Regions from separate parts of the Nocardioides sp. Leaf374 genome, predicted to be linked through region 1. Evidence: riboswitches for the same ligand, from Rfam matches in the RefSeq annotation. Region 1 holds a riboswitch; the other holds the start of a gene.
What was found. Region 1 has a riboswitch for cobalamin ahead of LPA27_RS09480 (nitrite reductase). Riboswitches for the same ligand answer to the same signal wherever they lie in the genome.

Region 1 (6,885 bases):
GAAGGCGCGCAGGTCGGGACGGGGGCCGAGCCCCGTCGTGGAGGAGTCGCTCACCCCACGGTCTCGTTGATCTGGTCGAGGATCTGCTCGGGGTCGCCGGAGATCTGCTCACCGTCGAGGAGCACCGTCGGGGTGCCCTGCACGCCGGCGTCCTGGGCGGCGGTGGTGGCGGCCTCGACCCAGTCGACCATCGACTCGCCGAGGATGCCGTCGCTGACCGCCGACTCCTCGGCGCCCGCCTCGACGGCCAGGTCGAGCAGCGCCTGGTTGTCGGGGAAGGGGCCCTCCTCGGAGGGCTGGTTGGCGTAGAGCAGGTCGTGGAACTCCTTGGCGGTCTCCGGGCCGCTCTCCTCGAGCACGACGGCGAAGGCGCTGGTGGCGCGCTCGGAGTAGTCGCCGATCCGGCTCAGCAGGTTGAAGGGGCGGTACTCCACCAGCACCGACCCGTCGTCGGCGAGCTGCTGGAGCTCCTCGCCGGTGCCGGCCTCGAGCTGGCCGCAGAAGGGGCAGAGGAAGTCCTCGTAGATGACGACCTGGTGAGGGGCGTCCTGCTCGCCGATGGTGACGCCGTACTCGCTCTGGCCGGCCGGGGAGGCGGTGACCTCTCCCCCGCCCCGCAGGCTCTGGACCCCGAAGGCGATCCCGACCACGACGACGAGCGCGAACACGACCAGCGTGATGCTGCGGATCGTGCGGCGGCGCTCCGCGCGCTTCTGGTCCTCGAGGGCGGCGGCGGCGCGCTGCGAGCGCTCCTGCTGACTGGGCTTCTTGGCCATGGGGTTTCCTCGGCGGTGCGGGTCGACGGCTGGCGTCCAGAACTCTAGGGGCCCGACCTGAGCCGTCGCTGAGTCGGGCCGAGCGCCTCGGCGCGTAGGGTGCGCGCCATGAATGATCGACTGGTCTGGATCGACTGCGAGATGACCGGGCTCGACCTCGGCGCCGACGCCCTGATCGAGGTGGCGGCCCTCGTGACCGACTTCGACCTCAACGTGCTCGGCGAGGGCGTCGACCTCGTCGTGCGCCCGCCGGCCGCCGCGCTGGAGCAGATGGGCGACTTCGTGCGCGACATGCACGAGAAGTCGGGGCTGCTCACCGAGCTCGACGCCGGGCTGACCATGGCCGACGCCGAGGCCGCCGTCCTGGCCTACGTGCGCGAGCACTGCGGCGACGGCAGCCGACCGCCGCTGGCCGGCAACACCGTGGGCACCGACCGCGCCTTCCTGGCCCGCGACATGCCCGAGCTCGAGGCCTTCCTGCACTACCGGATCATCGACGTCTCCTCGATCAAGGAGCTGGCCCGGCGCTGGTACCCCCGGGCCTACTACGCCGCCCCCGAGAAGCGCGGCAACCACCGCGCCCTGGCCGACATCCAGGAGAGCATCGAGGAGCTGCGCTACTACCGCGAGGCGGTCTTCGTGCCCCAGCCCGGGCCCGACAGCGCTGCCGCCCGCGCCATCGCCGCCACCCACGGCGGGTCGATCACGGGCCTCGATTCCACCTCCGGGAGCTGAGTCCCCTACACTTCATCGCGCGGTTCCGGCTCCGTCCGGCGCGCGCATGGTGGGTATAGCTCAGCTGGTAGAGCGCTGCCTTGTGGTGGCAGATGTCGCGGGTTCAAGTCCCGTTACTCACCCCGACACCGAGCCCCCGACCTGGTCCCCAGGTCGGGGGCTCGTCACGTCCGGCACCGATGAGTCCGGGTCGCACCGTCGGTCTGCTCCTGTGCCCGGCTCCCCCACCCGCCCTGGAGGCACCTCGTGAAGCTCCTGCTCACCTCCGGCGGCGTCACCAACGCCGCGATCGGGGCCGCCCTCGTCGACCTGCTGCCCCGGCCGGTCGAGGAGTGCCGCGCCCTCCTGGTGCCGACCGCCCAGTGGGGCCACCCGATGTGCGGGCCCGGCTCGGTGCGCGGAGCCGTGGTGGGCGCGGCGCCGCACGACCAGTCGGGCGTGTCCCTGCCCTGGGCCTCGGTCGGGCTGCTCGAGCTCACCGCGCTGCCCAGCATCGGCCCCGAGCGCTGGGAGCCGTGGGTGCGCGACACCGACGTGCTGCTGGTCGACGGCGGCGACGCGACGTACCTGGCGCACTGGCTGCGGGCCTCGGGCCTGCTCGACGTGCTCGCCACGATGCCCGCGCTGGTCTGGGTGGGCACGAGCGCCGGGAGCATGGTGGCGACGCCGCGGATCGGGGCCGACTTCGTGGAGTGGGCCGGCGCCGAGGACGACCGCACCCTCGGCTGGGTCGACGTGTCGATCTTCCCCCACCTCGACCACCCGCAGATGCCGGAGAACACCCTGGCCGCGGCCCGCAGCTGGGCCGCGGGCCTCGACCACCCCTCCTACGCCCTCGACGACGACTCGGCCCTCGTGGTCGACGACGGCCAGGTCAGGGTCGTCTCCGAGGGGCGCTGGGAGCGGCTCGGGGCCTGACCGGGCTGGTGCGCCCGGGGATGCTGGGGGCATGAGGCTCTCCGCCGCACCCACCGCGACCGCCGTCGTCGGGCTGGTCGGCCTGCTGACGGGTGCGCTCACCGGGTGCGCGGCGTCGGCCGACGACCTCGCCGCGCGCGGCGAGCGCTCCCCGAGCGTGGTCGACGTCGTGGTCGAGCCCGACGCCGCCGACGACGTTGCCGGGCCCCTCGCCACAGCCAGCCACCACGTGCGCGCGGTGATGCGCGCCGACGCCACGGCCGAGGAGGTCATGGCCCTCTTCGACGCCTACGACGACCAGGTCGACACCGGCGACGTCGTGTCGGTGTCGGTCACCCTGGAGGGGGCCACGGGCGCCTCGCTGGCCTCGGGCGAGGGGGTGGAGGTGTCGCTGCGCGAGGTGGAGGACCTGGTGCGCGCCCAGGCCGACCCGGTGGTGACGTCCTACCTGCTGCAGGACTACCCCGACCTCCCGCTCGTGCAGGTCGGGCTGGCGCCGGTGTCCTTCGCCGAGGTCGTCTCGGTCGCCGACCGCTACCTGCTCCTCGACGACCTCGAGTCGGTCACCGTCTCCTCCGGCGACCTCGTGCTCCGGCGCGAGGCCGTCGACGGGTCGGCCCAGCGGGTCGCCGCCCGCGAGGCCGCGGTGCTGGCCGCCGCCGAGCGCTTCGACCTGCTCGGCGCCGACGTCTCGGGCCGGGGGCCCACCCTCGACGTCGACGTCGCCGACGGCCAGGAGGCCGCCGCCCGCCGCTTCCTCGCGCGCACCGCGACCGACGACGTCGGGCGGGTGGTCGTGCGCTGAGGACTCAGCGCGCGCCCCCGCGCCCGCGGCGTACGCCGAGCAGCGCCGCGCCGCCCGCGAGGGCCAGGCCGGCAAGACCCAGGCCTAGCGGGAGGGCGACCCACGCACCGAGGCCGGCGAGCGGCGGCGGCAGCGCGGGGGCCGACTCGACCGCGACGGGCGAGGCGGCGCGCTCGCAGGTGACCTCGACCGACGGCGACGCCGGCCGGATGCTCGAGGTGGCGACCCAGTCGCCCGCGCTGCCGCCCTCACGGCGGTAGGCGCCGTCGACGGGGCCGGGCTCGAGCGCGGTGCCGACGTCGGTGCCGACCCCGGTGTCGCGGACCGTGCAGGCCGGGACCACCTCGGCGTCGTAGGTCCACACCAGCGCCGGGCCGTCGTCGGCCAGCTCCACGACGTGGGGGTGGCCGTCGGCGGGCACGAGGGCGCCCTGCGACCAGCGGTAGCCGTCCGCGTGGCTCAGCGCGAGCACCGCCGACGCCACCACGGCCACGAGGAGCAGCAGGACCGCGGTGGCCGCGAGTGCGAGGCCTCGCGGGTCGCGCCGGCCCGGGTCGCGCGGGTCGCGCGCGGCGGGCCGGGCGACGTCGGTGGCGGCGGGCTCGGACTCGCACTCGGTCACGGACGCATCCTGCCACCCGTCCGACGCGGACGTGGGGCGCGCGCGGGAGCGGTCGTTGGTAACGTGCGGGACGCCAGTCGACCCCCGGGTGCGCCGCGAGGCGGGCCCGGAGGTCAGGGAACCCGGTGAGAGTCCGGGACTGACGCGCAGCGGTATGGGTGACGGGCGGGACCTCTGTCTCACGACAGGCCACTGGACGAGAGTCCGGGAAGGTGTCCCGCGCCGGGTGATCCCGAGTCCGAAGACCTGCTGGCCCTTGCGGCAGCCGCCGTGAGGTCGTGACGGGCTTCGCGCACGAGCCCCGGCCTCCGGAGTGACCTCCATGCCCGACCTGACCCTCCCCACCGCGCGCCGGCGGCGCGACCGCTGCCCGGGGGTGACCCGCCCGTGGCTGGCCGACGACGGCGCCCTGGTGCGCCTGCGCCTGGTGGGCGGTGCGCTGCCGGCGCCCGCCCTGCTGCGGCTCAGCGAGGTCGCCCAGCGCTGGGGCGACGGCGACGTGCACCTCACCGCCCGCGCCAACCTGCAGCTGCGGGCGCTGCCCCACGACGGCGAGCGCCTCACGCCCCCCGTCGCCGAGGCCCTCGCCGCGACCGGGCTGGTGCCGGCCCCGAGCCACGACCTGGTGCGCAACGTCATGGTCTCGCCGCAGTCGGGCCTGGCCGGCGGGCGCGCCGACCTGCGGCCCGTCGCCGCCCTGCTCGACTCCCTGCTGCGCGCCGACGACGGGCTCACCGCGCTCCCGGGCCGCTTCCTGCTGACCCTCGACGACGGTCGCGGCGACCTGCACGAGGCCCCCACCGACCTCGGCCTGGTCGCCCTCGACGCCACCCGGGCCCAGCTGCGCGTCGGCGCCCGGGGCTGGGGCGCGGTGGTCGACCTGCCCCGGGCGCCGCAGGCCGTGCTCGACCTCGCCCGCGACTTCCTGCGCCTGCGCGGCGGGGGACCCGACGCCCCCTGGCACGTCGACGAGCTGGCCGGTCTCGGCGTGCCGCTCGCCCACCCCCTCGCGCGCCCGACCGACCCCGACCCGGCCGCGCTGGTCACCGCCGACCCCCTGCCGGCCGGCCGCGTGCCGGGCGGCACCCACGTGCTCGCCCCCGAGGGCCGCCTCGACCCCGCCCTGGCCCGCGCGCTGTGCCGCACGAGCACCGACCTCGTGGTCACCCCGTGGCGTGGCGTGCTCGTGCCCGACCTCGCCCCCGCCCCGACCCAGGAGACCGCGCGATGACCACGCTGCTGCGCCGGCCCGGCCGCCACTACCCCTACGTCGCCCTCGGCCCGGAGATCTACCTCGACTCCTTCGCCACCATCCGCCGCGAGGCCGACCTGTCGGGCGTGCCCGAGGAGGCCGAGAAGGTCGCGGTGCGGATGATCCACGCCAGCGGCCAGGTCGACCTGGCCGCCGACCTCGTGCTCCACCCCGACCTCGGCCGGGCCGGGCGCGAGGCGCTGGCCGCCGGCGCCCCGATCCTCACCGACGCCCGCATGGTGGCCATGGGCATCACCGCGGGGCGGCTGCCGGCCGGCAACGAGGTCCGCTGCTTCCTCACCGACGAGCGGGTGCCCGCCCTGGCCCACGACTGGGGCACCACCCGCAGCGCGGCCGCGGTGTCGCTGTGGGAGCCCCACCTCGAGGGCGCGGTCGTCGCGATCGGCAACGCCCCCACCGCGCTCTTCCACCTGATGGAGATGCTCATCGAGGGCGCCCCGCGACCGGCTGCGGTCGTGGGCTGCCCGGTGGGCTTCATCGGCGCCGCGGAGTCGAAGCAGGCGCTGGCCTCGCTGGCCGCCGACCACGGGATCGACGTGCCCTTCGCGACCGTGCGGGGTCGCCGCGGCGGCTCGGCGATGGCCTCGGCCGCCGTCAACGCCCTGGCCCAGGAGGCGGAGTGACCAGCCCAGTGACCAGCCCAGTGACCAGCCCAGTGACCAGCCCAGTGACCAGCCCAGTGACCAGCCCAGTGACCAGCCCAGCGACCAGCCCAGCGACCAGCCCGGCGACCGGCCGCTTCCACGGTGTCGGCGTCGGGCCCGGCGACCCCGAGCTGCTCACGCTGAAGGCCGCGCGCCTCATCGGCGACGCCGACGTCGTGGCCTACCACGCCGGGCCCGGCAAGGAGTCGAACGCACGGCGTACGGCGGCGGGCCTGCTGCGGCCCGGCGTCGTCGAGGAGGTGCTGGTCTACCCCGTGACCACCGGCGCCACCGAGCACCCGGGCGGCTACACCGGCGCGCTCGCGGTGTTCTACGAGGAGTCGGCGCAGCGCCTGGCCGCGCACCTCGAGGCCGGTCGCGACGTCGTGCTGCTCTCGGAGGGCGACCCGCTGTTCTACGGGTCCTACATGTACATGCACGACCGGCTGGCCGAGCGCTTCGAGACCGAGGTCGTGCCGGGGGTGCCCGCCTTCGCCGCGGCCGCCGCGGCGGTGGCCTCGCCGCTGGTGCGCCAGACCGACGTGCTCACGGTGCTGCCCGGCACGCTGCCCGAGCCCGAGCTCGCGCGTCGCCTGGCCGACACCGACGGCGCGATCATCATGAAGCTGGGCCGCACCTTCCCCGCCGTGCGCCGCGCGCTGGCGGCGGCCGGGCGCCTGGAGCACGCGGTCTACGTCGAGCGCGCCTCGATGCCCGCGCAGCGCTGGCTGCCGGTGGCCGACGTCGATGCCGCGACGGTGCCGTACTTCTCGCTGGTCGTCGTGGCCGGCGACAGCCGCCACGGACGCCGCACCCGCGACACCGAGCTGCCGGTTGTGTCGGCCGCAGCGCGGGTCCCGGCGGCCACCGAGGCCGCGGAGCTGCTGGTGGTGGGGCTGGGGCCCGGGCCCGACCGGTGGCTGACCGCCGAGGTGAGCGCGGCGCTGGCCGAGGTCGACCACGTGGTGGGCTACGCGCCCTACGTCGACCGCGTGCCGCAGCGCGCCGGGCTGACCCGCCACGCCTCGGGCAACAGCGTCGAGATCGACCGGGCCCGCCTGGCCCTCGAGCTGGCCGCGCGCGGCGAGCGGGTCGCGGTGGTCTCCGGCGGC
Region 2 (6,885 bases), on a different contig from region 1:
ACCTCACCCCGCTGCTGGTCTCGAGCATGCTCATCGTGGCCGGCGTCGTGCCCGCTGCGCTGGTGCTGGCCAGCCTGGCCGGCTACGGGCTGGCCTCGCTCAAGGTGCCCGGCGCGTCGTGGATCTTCCTGCTCTTCGTGCTCGGGCTCACCATCCCGTTCGAGTCGCTCATCACGCCGCTCTACTACCAGATCGAGGCGCTCGGGCTGCTCAACACCCGCGCCGCGCTCGTGCTGCCGCTCATCGCGCTCTACATGCCCTTCGCGGTCTTCTGGATGCGGGCACACTTCCTCACCGTGCCGGTCGAGCTCTCCGAGGCGGCCTACGTCGACGGCGCCGGGGCCTGGCGCACCTTCCGCCACATCCACCTGCCGCTGGCCGTGCCGGCCCTGTCGTCGCTGGCGATCCTGCTCTTCCTGTGGACCTGGAACCAGTTCATCCTCGCCATCGTCCTGGTCAGCGACCCCAGCAAGCGCACGATGGCCGGCGCGCTCGGCGCCTTCCAGGGCCAGTACGGCACCGACATCGTGCTGCTCTCCGCCGGCTCGCTGCTCATCCTGGCGCCCACCGTCGCGGTCTTCGTGCTCTTCCAGCGCCAGTTCTCCCGCGCGCTGCTCCAGGGCGCCGTCAAGGGCTGACCGCCCGCCGCTGCGCGCCCCTCCCGTCCACGCCCGTCCGCGCCCGTTCCCGACCCCTCGAGGACCACCGTGCCCCAGTACGACCTTCCCGCCGCCGAGCTCGCCGCCTACCGCGGCAGCGTCACCGAGCCCACCGGCCTCGCCGCCTTCTGGGAGGAGACCCTCCAGGCCTCCCGCGCGCGCGCCCGCGCTCCCCGGGTCGAGCCCGTCGACGCCCGCCTGCCCCTGGTCGAGGTGAGCGACGTGACCCTCAGCGGCTACGACGGCGAGCCCGTGCGGGCGTGGTACCGCCGCCCCGCCGGGGTGGGCGGCGACCTCCCGCTGGTCATCCGCTACCAGGGCTACACCGGCGGCCGCGGCCTGCCCCACCAGGTGCCGCACTGGACGCTGGCGGGCTACGCCACCCTCGACGTCGACAGCCGCGGCCAGGGCTCCGGCGGCGGCTGGGTCGGCGACACCCCCGACCCCCACGGGCACGGACCGTCGTACCTCGGGGGCTTCATGACGCGGGGCCTGGAGGACCCGGCCCGGCACTACTACCGCCGGCTCTTCACCGACGCGGTGCTGGCGGTCGACGCCGGTGTCGCGCTGCCGGGCGTCGACCGCGACCGGGTCGTCGTCGCCGGCGTCAGCCAGGGCGGCGGCATCGCGCTGGCCGTCTCGGGCCTGCACGACGGACTGGCCGGCGTGCTCGCCGACGTGCCCTTCCTGTGCGACATGCCGCGCGGGGTGGCCATCGCCTCGACCGGCCCCTACCTCGAGGTGGCGGCCTTCCTCGCCTCCCACCGCGACGCCGCCGACCGCGCCTTCGCCACGCTCGCCCACTTCGACGCGGCGGTGCTGGGGCGCCGCGCGAGCGCGCCCGCGCTGATGTCGGTGGCGCTGATGGACACCGTCTGCCCGCCCTCCACCGTGCACGCGGCCCGCAACACCTACGGCGGGCCCAGCGAGCTGGTCGTCTACCCCTGGAACGACCACGAGGGCGGGCAGTTCCACCAGGAGGCGGCCCAGCTGGAGTGGCTGGCCAAGCTCCTCGGCGGCCCCACCCCCGGCCGGGCCTGAGCCGTGCCCGCGCGGGTCACCGTGGCCGACGTGGCCCGGGAGGCGCGGGTCTCGGTGGCCTCGGTCTCCCGGGCGCTCAACGACGCCCCGGGCGTCGGCGCCGCGACCCGCGACCACGTGCGCGCCGTCGCCCGACGGGTGGGCTACGAGCGCTTCGCCCCGGCCGCCGACCTGGCGCACGGAGCGGGCCGCGGCTCCGGGCCCGGGGCGGCCACGATGGCCGACGTCGCGGCCCGCGCCGGGGTCTCGCCCGCCACGGTCTCGCGCGCCCTCGCCGGCTCGCCCCGGGTCAGCGCCTCGACCCGCGCGCAGGTGGAGGCGGCCGCGCGGGAGCTCGGCTACACCGTCTGCACCGCCGCGGCCTCGACCGCCCGGGCCCGGTGAGCGCGGCGCCGGGGGCGACCGCGGCGTGCTAACTTCGCCGCGAGCCAGAACACATCTGACGATGTGCGGGAATCCGGTGAGAATCCGGAGCTGACGCGCAGCGGTGAGAGTGACTGGTGGGACGACGCACCACTGGGCCCGTGGCCTGGGAAGGTGTCCCACCGGGACGAACTCGAGTCCGAAGACCGGCTGGCTCGCCTGACCGATGCCGGCCCGCGCGACTCGGGTCCCCGACAGATGCGAGACCCGCTGTGGCCGTGACCCGTCCCGCCCCGCCGACCGCGCCCGCGCGCGCCGCCGACCCGCCCCCGCCCGGCGTACGACGCGGCCCGCGGCTCGCGCTGCACCTGGGCCTGCTGGCGGCCCTGGCCGTCTCGCTCGTGGTGGCCCTCGCGCTGGGCTCGGAGCGGCTGCCGGTGGGCGGGGTCGTCGACGTGGTGCGCGAGCGCGTTCTGCACGGGCGCCCGGGCCCCGACCCGGTGCTCGACGTCATCGTCTGGGAGCTGCGCGCCCCGCGCGTGCTGATGGCGGCGGTGGTCGGCGCCGGGCTCGCGCTGGCCGGCACGGCGATGCAGACCCTGGTGCGCAACCCGCTGGCCGACCCCTACCTGCTCGGGGTCTCGGCGGGTGCCGGCGTCGGGGCGACGGCGGTCATCGCCTTCGGTGCGCTCGCCGCGCTCGGGGCGTGGGCGCTGTCGGTGGGCGCCCTGCTCGGGGCGCTCGGCGCGGCGGTGCTCGTCTTCGGGGTCTCGCTGGCCCAGGGCGGCCTGACCCCGCTGCGGCTGGTGCTGACCGGGGTGGTGATGTCGTCGGCCTTCTCGTCGGTCTCCAGCCTCATGGTCTTCCTCGGCGAGGAGCCCCGCGCGACCGAGTCGGTGCTCTTCTGGCTGCTCGGCTCGCTCGCGGGCGCGACCTGGGCGCAGCTGGTGGCGCCCGCGGCGGCGGTGCTGGTGGCGGCGGTGCTCGTCGTCGGCGTGCACGGCTGGCTCGACGCGCTGGCCACCGGCGACGACACCGCCGCCGCGGTCGGCGTGCCGGTCGCGGCGCTGCGGATCGCGCTCTTCGTCCTCACCTCCGCCCTCGTCGGGGTGCTGGTGGCGGTCTCGGGGGGCATCGGCTTCGTCGGCCTCGTCGTGCCCCACCTGGCGCGCCTGGTCGTCGGCGGCGGCCACCGGGCGATGCTCCCGGTGGCCGCGCTCGGTGGCGCGGTCTTCCTGGTGTGGGTCGACGTGGTCGCCCGCACCGTCGTGAGCCCGCAGGAGATCCCGCTGAGCGTGGTCACCGGCCTCGTGGGCGCGCCGGTCTTCCTGCTGCTGCTCGGGCGCCGGCGCTACCACTTCGGGGGCGGGGCGTGAGCGGCCGGCCCGCACCGGCCCTGACGGCCCGGGCGCTGTCGTGCGCGGTCGGCGGGCGCGTCGTGCTGCGCGGTGTCGACCTCGACCTGGCACCCGGCAGCACCACCGCCGTGCTCGGCGTCAACGGCTCGGGGAAGACGACGCTGCTGCGCACGCTGGCGGGCCTGACGCGCCCCGAGACCGGGGCGGTGCTGGTCGGCGACCGCGAGGTCCACGACCTGCCGGCGCGCCGCCGGGCGCAGGTCGTGGCGTTCGTGGCGCAGGAGGAGAGCCCGCCGGCCGACATGACCGCGGGGGAGTTCGTGGCGCTGGGGCGCCTGCCCCACCACCGGCCGTGGGCGCGCGGCGACGGCGACCGGCCCCACGCCCGCGCCGCCCTCGCCGAGGTCGGGCTCGACGCCGCCCTCGACCGGCCCTGCGCCCAGCTCTCGGGCGGCGAGCGGCGGCGGGTCTGCCTGGCCCGCGGCCTGGTGCAGGACTGCGAGCTGCTCGTGCTCGACGAGCCGACCAACCACCTCGACGTCAGCCATCAGGTGGCGCTGCTCGCGCTGCTGCGCGCCTCCGGGCGCACCGTGCTGACCGCGCTGCACGACCTCGCGCTCGCCGCGGCCTACGCCGACCAGGTGGTCGTGCTCCACGAGGGCCGGGTCCACGCCGCGGGTGCACCGCACGACGTGCTCACCCGCGACGTCGTCGCCCGGGTCTTCGGCGTCGACGCCGCCCACCTCAGCGACTCGCGGGGTCGCCACCACCTCGTCGTCGGCCCCGGCCGCCACCTGCGCTGACCCGGCTCCCGCCGCGTCGGCCCACCGCCCTCCCGCCACCCTCCCGCCGCCCTCCCGTCGCTCCTCCCTCCCGAAGGCAGGTCCCCCGTGCACCGTCCCCTCCCCGTCCGTCCAATCCCGGTCCGTCTCCTCGCCGTCCGCCCTGTCTCCGCGCTCGCCGCCGTGGCGGTCCTGGCCCTGACGACGTCGTGCGGTGCCGGCCCCGCGACCGGCCCGGCGGCGGGCTCGCCGGGCGCGACCGGCGCCTCGCTCGTGCTCGAGAACTGCGGGGAGGAGCGCGCCTACCCCGACCCGGCCGAGCGGCTCTACGTCTACGACGGCGGCATGATCGCGATGGTGCTCGCCGTGGGCGCGGCCGACGCCGTCGCCGGCATCAGCGGGCTCCAGGACGACGCCGAGGCCCTGGCCCGGGTCTACGGCGAGGACGTCGTGGCCGACCTCCCGGTGGCCAGCGAGGACCGCCCCACGGTCGAGAACGTCCTGCTCCAGCGCCCCGACCTCATGCTCGCCGGCTGGAGCTACGGGTGGGACGAGGACGCCGGTCTGACCCCCGACGGGCTGGCCGAGCGCGGCATCGCGGCGTGGACCCTCACCGAGTCGTGCCGCCAGGGCGACGGCGAGAGCCGCGGCGTCGTCGACCCCTGGACCGCGCTGAGCACCGACCTGACCGCGCTGGGCCGCCTCACCGGGCACGAGGACGACGCGGCCGCCCGGGTCGCCGACGTCGAGGAGCGCCTGGCCCGGCTGCGGCAGGCGCCGCGGGCCGCGAAGACGCCCACCGTGTTCCTCTTCGACAGCGGCACCGCCTCGCCCTTCACCAGCGGCTCCTACGGCGGGCCGCAGGGCGTCATCGACGCGGCCGGTGCCCGCAACGCCACCGAGGACGTCGCCGACACCTGGACCACCGTCTCCTGGGAGCGGGTGGCGGCCGCCCGGCCCGACTACATCGCCTTCGTCGACTACCCCGGCCAGAGCTTCGAGCAGAAGGTCGCCGTGCTGCAGGCCAACCCCGCGACCCGCGACCTGCCCGCGGTGCGCGAGGAGCGCTTCCTCGACCTGCCCTACGCCGCCTGGGTCAGCAGCCCGCTGAACATCGACGCCGCCGAGCAGCTGCGCGCCGCCCTGGAGGAGGTCGACCTGCTGCCCGCCTCCGGCATCGAGCCCGCCCACGACCTGCGGCCCTGAGTCCCCGGCTCAGGGCGCGCGCAGGTGGGCGCGCTGGCCCTGGCGCCCGATGAGGCTGAGGAACTCCACCGGGCCGGCCGAGGTCGCCCCGAACCAGTGCGGCGTGCGGGTGTCGAACTCCACGGCCTCGCCGGGGCCCAGGCGCAGGTCGTGCTCGCCGAGCACGAGGCGCAGCGTGCCGTCGAGCACGTAGGCCCAGTCGTGGCCCTCGTGGGTGCGCAGGGTGGGGCGCGCGTCGTCGCGCCCGGTGGGTAGCACGAACTTGTAGGCCTGGATGCCGCCCGGGCGTCGGGTCAGTGCGATCACGCTGCCGCCGTCACCGGTCGCCACCGGGCGCAGGTGCACCCGGGGGTCGCCCGTGGCCGGGGCGTCGACGAGCTCGTCGAGGGTGACCCCGTGGGCGCGGGCCAGGGGCAGCAGCTGCTCGAGGGTGGGGCGGCGCAGCCCCGACTCGAGCCGCGACAGCGTGCTGGTGGACACGCCGGTCTCGTCGGCGAGCTCACCGAGCGTGAGGCCGCGGTGCTGGCGCAGGGCACGCAGCCGTGGGCCCACGGCGTCGAGGGTGCTCTCGGCCTGCTCCCGGGGATGGGTCACCGGGCCAGTTTGCCGTTCGGCAACAGTGATTGCCAGAGGTGGTCCGGTCCGTCATCGTCGGGAGCCACGGCCGCCGCGGTGGCGGCCACGGAGGGAGACCCGTGACGCACGCGTTCGACAAGGACTACTGGGAGGGCGTCTGGCGCGGCGACCGCGCCCTGGCCATGGCCGCCGGTGGGCCCCACCCCCACCTCGTGGCCGGTACCCGCGACCTCGAGCCCGGCACGGCGCTCGAGGCCGGCTGCGGCGCCGGGGTGGAGGCGGTGTGGCTGGCCGGCGCCGGCTGGCGGGTGACCGGCGCCGACATCGCCGCCGACGCGCTCGCCCGGGCCGCCGAGCGGGCCGACGCGGCCGGGGTCGCCGACCGGGTCCGGTGGGTCGAGGCCGACCTGTCGGTCTGGGAGCCCGAGGAGCGCTTCGACCTCGTCACCACCCACTACGCCCACCCGGCCACCCCGCAGCTGGACTTCTACGACCGTCTCGCCAGCTGGGTCGCCCCCGGCGGCACGCTGCTGCTGGTCGGTCACCTCCACGACGAGGGTCACCAGCACGGCTCCGGTCACGGGCACGGGCACGGGCACGGCGAGGAGGCGGGACCGCCGGCGGAGGCCTCGGTGCGCGCCGCCGACGTCGTGGCGCGGCTCGACCCGGCGCGGTGGGAGGTGGTCACGGCCACCGAGTCGCGCCGCACCGTCACCGTGCCCGACGGGCGGGAGGTGGCGGTGCACGACGCCGTCGTGCGTGCCCGGCGCCGCTGAGCGGCTCAGCCCAGCGCGCGGTAGAAGGCGAGGTGCTCCGCTGCGGCGCGCCGCCAGGTGAAGCCGTGGCTGTGGGCCCGGCCGCGGGCGGGGTCGGGCGGGGCGGCGAGGGCGTCGAGCAGGG

Region 2: linked by a shared signal. The riboswitch ahead of LPA27_RS02520 (FecCD family ABC transporter permease) and the one ahead of LPA27_RS09480 (nitrite reductase) in region 1 are both predicted to bind cobalamin.

The regions. Positions count from the first base shown of each region.
Region 1 covers NZ_CAKASO010000016.1:13,305-20,189, reverse strand. The annotation lists gene LPA27_RS09515 (adenosine deaminase) at 1-54, opposite strand, end outside; gene LPA27_RS09510 (DsbA family protein) at 51-776, opposite strand; gene orn (oligoribonuclease) at 885-1,511, shown strand; tRNA gene LPA27_RS09500 (tRNA-His) at 1,561-1,633, shown strand; gene LPA27_RS09495 (Type 1 glutamine amidotransferase-like domain-containing protein) at 1,758-2,429, shown strand; gene LPA27_RS09490 (hypothetical protein) at 2,461-3,234, shown strand; gene LPA27_RS09485 (hypothetical protein) at 3,239-3,856, opposite strand; cobalamin riboswitch at 3,972-4,104, shown strand; gene LPA27_RS09480 (nitrite reductase) at 4,179-5,087, shown strand; gene LPA27_RS09475 (precorrin-8X methylmutase) at 5,084-5,752, shown strand; gene LPA27_RS09470 (precorrin-2 C(20)-methyltransferase) at 5,821-6,885, shown strand, end outside.
Region 2 covers NZ_CAKASO010000003.1:111,848-118,732, reverse strand. The annotation lists gene LPA27_RS02535 (carbohydrate ABC transporter permease) at 1-638, shown strand, start outside; gene LPA27_RS02530 (acetylxylan esterase) at 708-1,700, shown strand; gene LPA27_RS19335 (helix-turn-helix domain-containing protein) at 1,731-2,084, shown strand; cobalamin riboswitch at 2,113-2,293, shown strand; gene LPA27_RS02520 (FecCD family ABC transporter permease) at 2,426-3,439, shown strand; gene LPA27_RS02515 (ABC transporter ATP-binding protein) at 3,436-4,224, shown strand; gene LPA27_RS02510 (ABC transporter substrate-binding protein) at 4,387-5,409, shown strand; gene LPA27_RS02505 (helix-turn-helix domain-containing protein) at 5,419-6,003, opposite strand; gene LPA27_RS02500 (SAM-dependent methyltransferase) at 6,105-6,761, shown strand; gene LPA27_RS02495 (MSMEG_0565 family glycosyltransferase) at 6,767-6,885, opposite strand, start outside.